One region of the Streptomyces sp. NBC_00212 genome, then DNA from elsewhere that is predicted to be linked to it. Evidence: riboswitches for the same ligand, from Rfam matches in the RefSeq annotation. Region 1 holds a riboswitch; the other holds the start of a gene.
The links. A riboswitch is a leader RNA that binds a small molecule or an ion and turns the genes downstream of it on or off. The one in region 1 is predicted to bind S-adenosylmethionine.

Region 2: it holds a riboswitch for S-adenosylmethionine, as region 1 does, so the genes downstream of both, OHA17_RS04040 (glutathione S-transferase family protein) here and OHA17_RS28795 (aminotransferase class V-fold PLP-dependent enzyme) in region 1, are expected to answer to the same signal.

Annotation. Positions count from the first base shown of each region.
Region 1 covers NZ_CP108115.1:6,318,392-6,323,032, reverse strand. The annotation lists gene OHA17_RS28805 (rhomboid family intramembrane serine protease) at 1-524, shown strand, start outside; gene OHA17_RS28800 (Lrp/AsnC family transcriptional regulator) at 521-802, shown strand; gene OHA17_RS28795 (aminotransferase class V-fold PLP-dependent enzyme) at 1,145-2,533, opposite strand; SAM riboswitch class IV at 2,781-2,898, opposite strand; gene trpD (anthranilate phosphoribosyltransferase) at 2,984-4,048, opposite strand; gene OHA17_RS28785 (cytochrome bc complex cytochrome b subunit) at 4,235-4,641, opposite strand, start outside.
Region 2 covers NZ_CP108115.1:858,302-862,942, reverse strand. The annotation lists gene OHA17_RS04045 (hypothetical protein) at 798-1,151, opposite strand; gene OHA17_RS04040 (glutathione S-transferase family protein) at 1,227-2,009, opposite strand; SAM riboswitch class IV at 2,260-2,403, opposite strand; gene OHA17_RS04035 (putative leader peptide) at 2,710-3,090, shown strand; gene OHA17_RS04030 (LLM class flavin-dependent oxidoreductase) at 3,162-4,373, shown strand; gene OHA17_RS04025 (NtaA/DmoA family FMN-dependent monooxygenase) at 4,395-4,641, shown strand, end outside.

The sequences.
Region 1 (4,641 bases):
TCACCCCGCTCACCGCCCTGTTCGTGCACGGCAGCTGGCTGCACCTGCTCGGCAACACGCTGTTCCTGTACGTCTTCGGCGCGATGGCCGAGGAGCGCATGGGCCGGGCGGAGTTCGTCCTGTTCTACCTGGTGGCGGGCTATCTGGCGCTGCTCGGGTACGCGGCGGCGCACGCGGATTCGGACCAGACCCTGGTGGGGGCGTCCGGGGCCATCTCGGCGGTGCTCGGCGCCTTCCTCTGCCTCTTCCCCAGGGCCAGGGTGACCAGCATTTTCCCGTTCCTGCTGTTCCTGCCGCTGCGGTTCCCCGCCTGGATGGTGCTGGTCTTCTGGTTCGCCCTGCAGTGGCTGGCGATCCGGAGCGCGCCGGCCGGGCCCGGGGTGGCCTACCTCGCCCATCTCATCGGCTTCGGCCTCGGCTTCCTCTACGCGTGGGCCCGTTTCCGCGGGGCGGATAGAGTGAAACGCCGAAAGCCCGTGAAGCCCGCGGGTCCGGCCGCCACCGAGGGAGAAAGCCAGCCGTGATCACCGCGATCGTGCTCATCAAGACCAGCGTGGACCGGATTCCCGAGATCGCGGAGTCCATCGCGGCGCTCGACAGCGTCAGCGAGGTGTACTCGGTGACCGGTACGTACGACTTGATCGCGCTGGTCAGGGTGGCCCGCCACGACGATCTGGCGGACATCATCCCGGGCAGCATCAGCAAGATCCCGGGTGTCGAGGGCACGGATACGCATGTGGCGTTCCGGACGTACTCCCAGCACGACCTGGAAGCGGCCTTCGCCATCGGCCTGGACTCCTGACCCACCCTGCTCGGGGGCGCCGCCCCCGAACCCCCACTTCCGACGTCGTTCGACCGCGGACCGTGCTTGGCTGGTCGCGCCCACGCGGCGGAGCCGCACAATGTCACAGCCCCGCGCCCTTAGCAGGATCGGTGCTGGCCAGCACCGGGCATTTCAGCCCGTCCGGCGATTGAGGACGAGCGCCCTTGAGGCGCGACAGGGGGTGCAGGGGGCGAAGCCCCCGCATGGGGTCTGGGGCGCAGCCCCAGGGGCGGAACCAACCAACCCCGCGCGACGGGCGGGCGGGTGGGCAGACTCCCCGGGGTCTGGGGCGGAGCCCCAGGGAGGCGTGGCCCGGCGGGGTTACACCGCCGGGACGCAGCGGCCCGACTCCGTGCGGTACTGCCACTTCGCACCCTGCGTGACCAGCTCCCGCACCGCCCGCACGAAGCGGTCCACGTGCTCGTCCGGCGTCCCCGCCCCGAAGCTGACCCGGATCGCGTTCAGGGAGCGCTCGCCCGGCTCGGCCTCGGGGGCCCCGCACTCGCCCGGGTCCTGCGGGTCGCTGCCGAGCAGGGTGCGCACCAGCGGGTGGGCGCAGAACAGGCCGTCGCGCACGCCGATGCCGTACTCCGCCGAGAGCGCCGCCGCGAAGTGCGAGCTGTTCCAGCCGTCGACGACGAACGAGATGACGCCGACCCGGGGCGCGTCGTCGCCGAAGAGCGACAGGACCCGGACCTCGGGCACCTCCGCCAGGCCGGCCCGCACCTTCGCGATCAGGTGCCGCTCCCGCTCGACCAGCGAGTCGAAGCCCGCCTCGGTCAGCGCCTTGCAGGCGGAGGCGATGGAGTAGACGCCGATGACGTTGGGCGATCCGGCCTCGTGGCGGGCGGCCGTGGTGTGCCACTCCACGTCCACGCCGCCGTCGGCGCGCCGCGCGACCTTCTTGGAGGCGCCGCCGCCGGCCAGGTAGGGCTCGGACTCCTGGAGCCAGTCCGCGCGCCCGGCGAGCACGCCCGAGCCGAAGGGCGCGTACAGCTTGTGCCCGGAGAAGGCGATCCAGTCGACGTCCAACTCCCGTACGGATACGGGGTGATGGGGCGCGAGCTGGGCGGCGTCGAGGACGATGCGGGCGCCGTGGGCGTGCGCGGCGGCGGCGAGTTCCCGTACCGGCCACAGCTCGCCGGTGACGTTGGACGCGCCGGTGACACAGACGAGGGCGGGGCCGTAGGGGTCGCGGTCGGCGAGCGCGCGCTCCAGCGTCTCGACGGCCTGCTGCGGGGTGCGCGGCGCGTTCAGGTACGTCACGCGGGCGTCGCGCCACGGCAGCAGCGAGGCGTGGTGCTCGGTCTCGAAGACGAAGACCTCGCAGTTAGCCGGGATCACCTGGGCGAGCAGGTTCAGCGAGTCCGTGGTGGAGCGGGTGAAGACGATCTGGTCGCCGGGGCGGCAGTCGAGGAACTCGGCCACCGTCTCGCGGCTGTTCTCGAACAGGTCGGTGGAGAGCTGCGAGAGGTAGCCGGCCCCGCGGTGCACGCTGCCGTAGTAGGGGGCGTACGCGGCGACGTCGTCCCAGACCCGCTGGAGGGCGGGTGCGCTCGCCGCGTAGTCGAGGGCGGCGTAGGTCACCTCGCCGCCGGTGACCAGCGGCACGGTGACATCGCGGCCGAGCACCGGCAGCGGCGCCGCACAGCAGGGGTCGGCGGACTCGACGGCGGTAGCAGTGGTGGTGGCGGCAGGGCGTGCGGACATGGCGGTATCTCCTGGCAGGAAAAGGCGAGTTGACTTCGGACCCCGGGTACGGCGGCGCGACCCTGCTGCGATCGAGAGGGCTCAACTGCCTTGCCGTGTACGGGTGTTGACCTCGAACACGCAGCCCGAGACGGGTGCGCGGAGGGTTGTGAAGAAGGGGCGGTACGCCCTATCGCATTCGCTTGCTCACGAGACTGCTCCCTTGAGGACCAGGACCCCAGGGCTGTGACATCCAACGATGTCCAGGGGTCCGCGCTTGCCGTAGGCCTTGCTGCCTACGACCTGGTCTTCACCCGGGGCACCCCGCCACGGACGGAGGGTTGCCGGACAGCGAGCCGGGGCCTAAATCGCTGTCACTCATGACCTTGAACAGCATCCTGCCACACGTCCCGGCGTGCGCAAGGCACAGTCCGCGATCTGGACTGCGCCTTGCGTCACATCAGGTACGGGCTACGCGTTGCTGGCCGCGACCCAGCGCTCCAGGGCGCGCTGGGCCGCCCCGGAGTCGATGGCCTCGGCAGCCCGGGCCATGGCGGCGCCGAGCTGCCCGGCGAGCGGGCCCTGTCCCGGTTCGAGGGCGACGAGGGCAGCGGCCGAGTTGAGCAGCACCGCGTCCCGCACCGGCCCGCGCTCCCCCGCAAGCAGGCGCCGGGCGACATCGGCGTTGTACGAGGAGTCCGCGCCGCGCAGCGCCTCGATGGGCACGATCTCGATGCCCACATCCCGCGGGTCGAAGCTCTCCTCGCGGACCCGGCCGTCGCGCACCACCCACACCCGGGACGTCCCGGTGGTGGTCAGTTCGTCGAGGCCGTCGTCACCGCGGAAGACCAGCGCGGAGGAGCCGCGTTCGGCGAGCACGCCCGCCACGATGGGCGCCATCCGCGCGTCCGCGACGCCGGTCGCCTGGGCCCGTACCCGCGCCGGATTGGTCAGCGGGCCGAGGAAGTTGAAGGTGGTGCGGATCCCCATCTCGCGGCGGGCCGCGGCGACGTAGCGCAGCGCCGGGTGGAACTTGACCGCGAAGCAGAAGGTGATGCCGGCCTCCTCCGCGACCTCGACGACCCGCTGCGGGCTGAGGTCGAGGTTGACGCCGAGCTTCTCCAGTACGTCGGACGCTCCGCTGGCCGAGGAGGCGGCCCGGTTGCCATGTTTGACGACCTTGGCGCCGGTGCCGGCCACCACGATCGCCGACATGGTGGAGATGTTGACGGTCTTGGCGTTGTCGCCGCCGGTGCCGACGATGTCGACGCTGGGGCCCGGTACCTCGATGAGGTTGGCGTGCTCGTACATGGTGCGCACCAGGCCGGTGATCTCGGCGACCGTCTCGCCCTTGGCCCGCAGGGCCACCGCGAAGGCGGCGATCTGGGCGTCGGTGGCCTCCCCGCGCATGATCCTGTCCATCGCCCACGCGGTCACGTCCGCGCTCTGGTCGGTGCCGCTCAGGAGCGCGTCCAGGACGCCCGGCCAGGAGTGGGCCGCCACGGTGTCGCCTCCGGTGGGGGTAACAGCGCTCATGCTCGCTCCTGGTGGTCAAGGGACTGGATACCGCCCGCCAGCCTATCGACAGCGACGGGGCACCCCGCGCCCGTGCCCGCACTGCGGACGCCGTAGAGAAACGCGTACGCAAAAGACTCCGGCCCGGCCCCCGCGAAGGGGCCGGGCCGGAGCCTCGGTTGTGGCGACCGTCAGATCAAGCGGAGATCAGTGGTGGCCGTGGCCGCTCGTGATCTCCTCGTACTCCTCGGCCGTCGGCTTGGGGATCTGGTTCCCCTCGCCGAAGTAGCCCTTGCTGAGCTTGGCGCGCAGCTTCTGCGTCCGCGAGACCTTGCGGGCGACACCGTTCTCGTCGACCGTCGGGCCGATCTCGACCGGCTTGTACTGCTCGTGCGCGGTGAGCTTGTAGCGCGCGTTGGCGTCCAGCGGCTCGTGGATCTCGACGAACTCGCCGTGCGGCAGCCGCTTGATGATGCCGGACTCGCGTCCGTGCAGCACCTTCTCGGCGTCGCGCCGCTGCAGACCCAGGCAGATCCGCTTGGTGGCGATGAACGCGAGGACCGGGGCCACGAAGAACGAGATCCGCACGAACCAGGTGATGACGTTGATCGAGA
Region 2 (4,641 bases), 5.5 Mb from region 1:
GATCGGCCTGACCTGCGGGGAAGCGTAGAACTCGGCCCTGGAGGTGACCGATCGACGTTGTGCGGAACCACGGTCTTCCGGTGCGCGGGAGGGGATCTGCCGTCCAGTGTGTGACCTTGTGCGGGAGGGTTCAGTAAACCTAATGTTGACCCAATGCTGACCTTTCTGACGGTGTGTCATGTCGACACCGAGGCCTGTCGCTGCACGTCCAGCGTGTCTAGGGATCGCTCGCGATGAGAACACGCTTGCCCTATTACTGACCCCTGGGTTGGCTGAGGCTGCCAAGGGGTTGCAGCGGGCCCCGGGAGTCGTAGCCGGGCATGTCGCCGAGTGGTCGTTGTAGGTACTCGACAACCCGAGCGGAGCGTGACTCCGTGGCTTGGTCGCACCGGTCGGTACGCTGCGGCACTGCCGATGCCGCCGCGCGGCGCCAGAACTTGTAAGTCCTTCCTGTGGCGCGCGCTGTTGTCGGAGCGTCAGTTCGTCTAGGCATCTACGGGTAGAACTGGCATGGGGTTCAGGCGCGTTGTGTCCTCGTTTGTCAGGCGGTCTGGCCGTGAAGGTTTGGCAGGGTCCTGTGAGAACTTGTGGTGTCAGAGAGGCGTGCCCAGCCGCATGTGAGGCGCTCAACAGGTTGTTCGTCTGCTGGTGGTATACGGCCTGACCTGCTTCTGGCCTGCGGAAACGAGTGGGAGCTCGCGCTGCGGAGCAGAGTTGGTCCGTATATGGTCCGGATCTTGCTGTGGTGTCCGCGAGCAGGGGCTTTCCCCTCGCTCCTACACGCCGGCCGGTGCGGATCACCTTTCGATGCGGTCGACGCCGTCGGCTTTGCTGTGGCGCAGGGCGGTCTTGAAGTTCTGCTCCAAGGTTCCGGTCATGCGGGTCATGAGCGGCTCGTTGAGGTGGCCCAGGTCGATGTTGAGCAGATCGCGAGGGGACGGCTGGCGTAGCCGGGTCAGGGTGTAGGCCGACATGGACGCCAGCGGGTAGAGCCAGTTTTCTAGGGTTTCCCCGAGCAGTGGGCGGTCTTCGGCGTACTGGGTGAGGAAGTCGCGAAGCCGAGTGTGGACGTCGAGGCAGAGCCGGTAGATGTCGAGGTCGTGCCGGGTCGAGAAGATCTGGGCGAGGTGCATCTGCCCGTACAAGGGCACCGCCGAGTACTGGTCGTGGAGCGGCGAGGCCGAGGTGCGCTCTCGACGCGGTGACCCGGGCGGTCCGCGTGGGCTCTATGCCGCGTCGTACATCGTCTTGATCGCGCTCCGGAAAGCGGGACGGTCGCCGAGCCGTCGCACGTAGTCCCCGAGCCGAGGGGATGCACACCTCAGCTCGTCCCGGTCGAGGCGGACGAGCGCCACCCACACGTCCACGTCCGCGGCAGTCAACTCCGTTCCCAGTGCGTAGGGGTGGCGGGCGAGGCCGCGGTCCAGCAGGGCCAGTGCCGCCTGTCGCGCCGAGGGTCGCGCGGCCGGAGTGACGTCCCGGTCCAGCAGGGTGCTGAGGGCTTCGATGTCCGCGACGAGGCGCGGCGGCCGGAGAGGCGCGTGCTGGGCGCCTTCCTCACCGGCGAGGGAGCCCGCCAGGTCGCGGAGGATGTCGGGGGTGTGGTTGCTGACGATCCGTCCGCTCCAGCGGTCGCGCAGCGCGGGCGCCGCCAGGGGTCCGTCGAAGTGGTGGACCGTGGTCTCGTACGCGCGGTGCAGTTCGGCGTAGCCGTCGGGGGTCGCGGCAAGGGAGGTCAGGAGCGTCGTGGCGACCGACTGGCGCAGGCCGAGCAGGTCGAGGGTGATCGAGATGCGCAGCGAGCGGGGACAACTCGCGCACAGAAACAGGTCGTAGCGCCGGGGCGCGGGATAGAAGCCGCTGGCCGCGCCGACGCCGATCCGGCTGCGGAAACGACGGGGCTGAGGGGGTGCCGTGATCGTCCTGGATCGCGGACCCGGAGCGGGCGCCGGCGGCTGGCAGCCGGTGGAGGCGGCTGTGCGGGAACTGCGGGAAACTGTCTCGGGCATGACTCTCCCTGGGAATGAGATGCCACTACGGCTTTGCGGGCATGAGCGGCCGGATGGGATGCGGGGGCGGCTGCGCTGACAGGCGACCGTCCGGATCGTGCGGAATCAGACCCGGTCGATCGCAGATCAAACGCAGATCAAACGCGGATCAGTAAGCGCTGGAGATGCGCTGGAGATCGATGTGCAGGCGCCTGGTCAAGCCGCTCCTGGGCATGTCCACCCGCCTCACTCCCGGGGCTCGCGAGACGCGAGACCACGCTTGCCCCGCCGTGCCGACGGAACCCGGTCGTCACCCGGGGCACCCCGTCGCGGCGGAAGGGTTGCCTGTCAGCGGGCCGGGGCCGATGACCACTGAAGCGGGCAAACCGCGGTGTGGGCGCTGACAATCGTGACCGTCGACGCCAGTCTGAGCGGGCTTCGTTGCGCCGTCAAGAAGCCTGGGCGAGCGGTCTCATCTGGTGGTCCGGTGCGTTGACATTCCCCTCGGCGCCTGGCTACGTTCCGCGAACGACGTGCGGCCCCCGGGCCCGGAGAAGTGACGGTGACAGTGATGCGCGCAGCTGACGGGACGGCCGCTCGGCGGCACCACGGCCGCATCCTCCTGTGTACGGACCGGGCCGTCGACCTGCTGCGTGTCAGCAGCGCGCTGTGTACGGCCATGAGTAGCGCCCTCTGCCGAGGCTGACAGTTCCCTGGGCCTGTGGTGCGCCCACCGCTGTCGCTGCGACCCCCTGCGCTCGACAGTCCCCCGGCTCACGGCCCCCACGCGCGTCACCGCAGGCTTGCGCCGAGCCCGTGCAGAGACCTCGTCGGCCATGACGAAACAAGGGGTCGAACTCCGGGAAGGAAAGGAGTAGTTGTGGTGTTGGACTTGCTGAAGAGCGCGCGGCCCCCCGCCGGGGAGCCGTCCGCGCCGCGTCGGCAAGGATCCCGGGCACACCGGGCGGGAGGGGCGGTGAGCTGGGTGCTCGCGTTGTCCCCTCGCCGTGTCGCGAAGCCGGTGCCGCCCCGCCGTCTGTACTTGTACTCCCGGCATCACATCGACCTGCTGCGCGTCGCCGGCGCGCTCTGTCGCCCCTGACGTTCCCTCGCGGCCACGCCCTCGCACGGGGCGGGCTTTCTCGTACGGATCTTCAGGAAGGCGTCACTGCCGTGACCTCATCACCCTCTCCTTTGCACCTCGCTGTCGCTCTCGACGGCACCGGCTGGCATCCGGCGTCCTGGCGGGAGCCGGTGGCCCGCCCCCGCGATCTGCTCACCGCCGGGTACTGGGCCGACCTCGTCGTGGAAGCCGAACACGGACTGCTCGACCTCGTGACCATCGAGGACGGTCTCGGATTGCAGTCGTCGCTGCTCACCGAGCCCGACGACCGTACCGACCAGGTGCGCGGCCGCCTGGACGCCGTCCTCATCGCCGCCCGCATCGCGCCACGGACCCGGCACATCGGAGTGGTGCCGACCGTGGTGACCACGCACACCGAGCCGTTCCACATCTCGAAGGCGATCGCCACGCTCGACTACGTCAGTGCGGGCCGCGCGGGCGTACGCGTGCAGATCGACGCGCGCCCCAACGAGGCCGCGCACTTCGGGCGCCGGACCGTCCCGCCGCTGCCTGCCGGAGGCTACAACACCCCTGCCGGGCAGGTCGCGGTGCGCCCGCACTTCGACGAGGCGGCCGACTACGTCGAGGTAGTGCGCAGGCTCTGGGACAGCTGGGAGGACGACGCCGAGATCCGGGACGTGGCGACCGGGCGTTTCATCGACCGCGAGAAACTGCACTACATCGACTTCGAGGGCGAGCACTTCAAAGTGAAGGGCCCCTCGATCACCCCGCGCCCGCCGCAGGGGCAGCCGGTCGTCAGCGCGCTCGCCCACGCGACCGTCCCGTACCGGCTGGTGGCCAGGGCCGCCGACATCGGGTACGTCACCCCGCACGACACCGACCAGGCGCGCGCGATCGTGGCGGAGATCCGCGCCGAGCAGGCGGCGGCGGGACGCACGGACGACACCGTGCACATCTTCGGCGACCTGGTGGTCTTCCTCGACGAGGCCCCCACAGAGGCCGCCGCCCGCCGGGAGCGACTGGACGCCCTCGCGGGGCAGCCATACACAAGCGACGCGCACATCTTCACCGGCACACCGTCCCAACTCGCCGATTTGCTCCAGGAGTTGCAGGAGGCAGGACTGTCCGGTTTCCGGCTGCGCCCGGCCGTCGTCGGCCACGACCTCCCCGCGATCACCCGCGGCCTGGTCCCCGAGCTCCAGCGCCGCGGTGTCTTCCGCAGCGCCTACGAGGCCGAGACCCTGCGCGGGCTGCTGGGGCTCGCCCGTCCCGCCAACCGCTACGCCGCCATCACCGCCTGAGCCGGACGGAGACCGTACGACATGAGCAAGCCCCTGAAGCAGATCCATCTGGCCGCCCACTTCCCCGGTGTCAACAACACGACCGTGTGGAGCGATCCGGCGGCCGGCAGCCACATCGAGTTCTCTTCGTTCGCGCATTTCGCGCGCACCGCGGAACGCGCCAAGTTCGACTTCCTGTTCCTCGCCGAAGGGCTGCGCCTGCGCGAACAGGGCGGCGAGATCTACGACTTGGACGTAGTGGGCCGCCCCGACACGTTCACCATTCTCG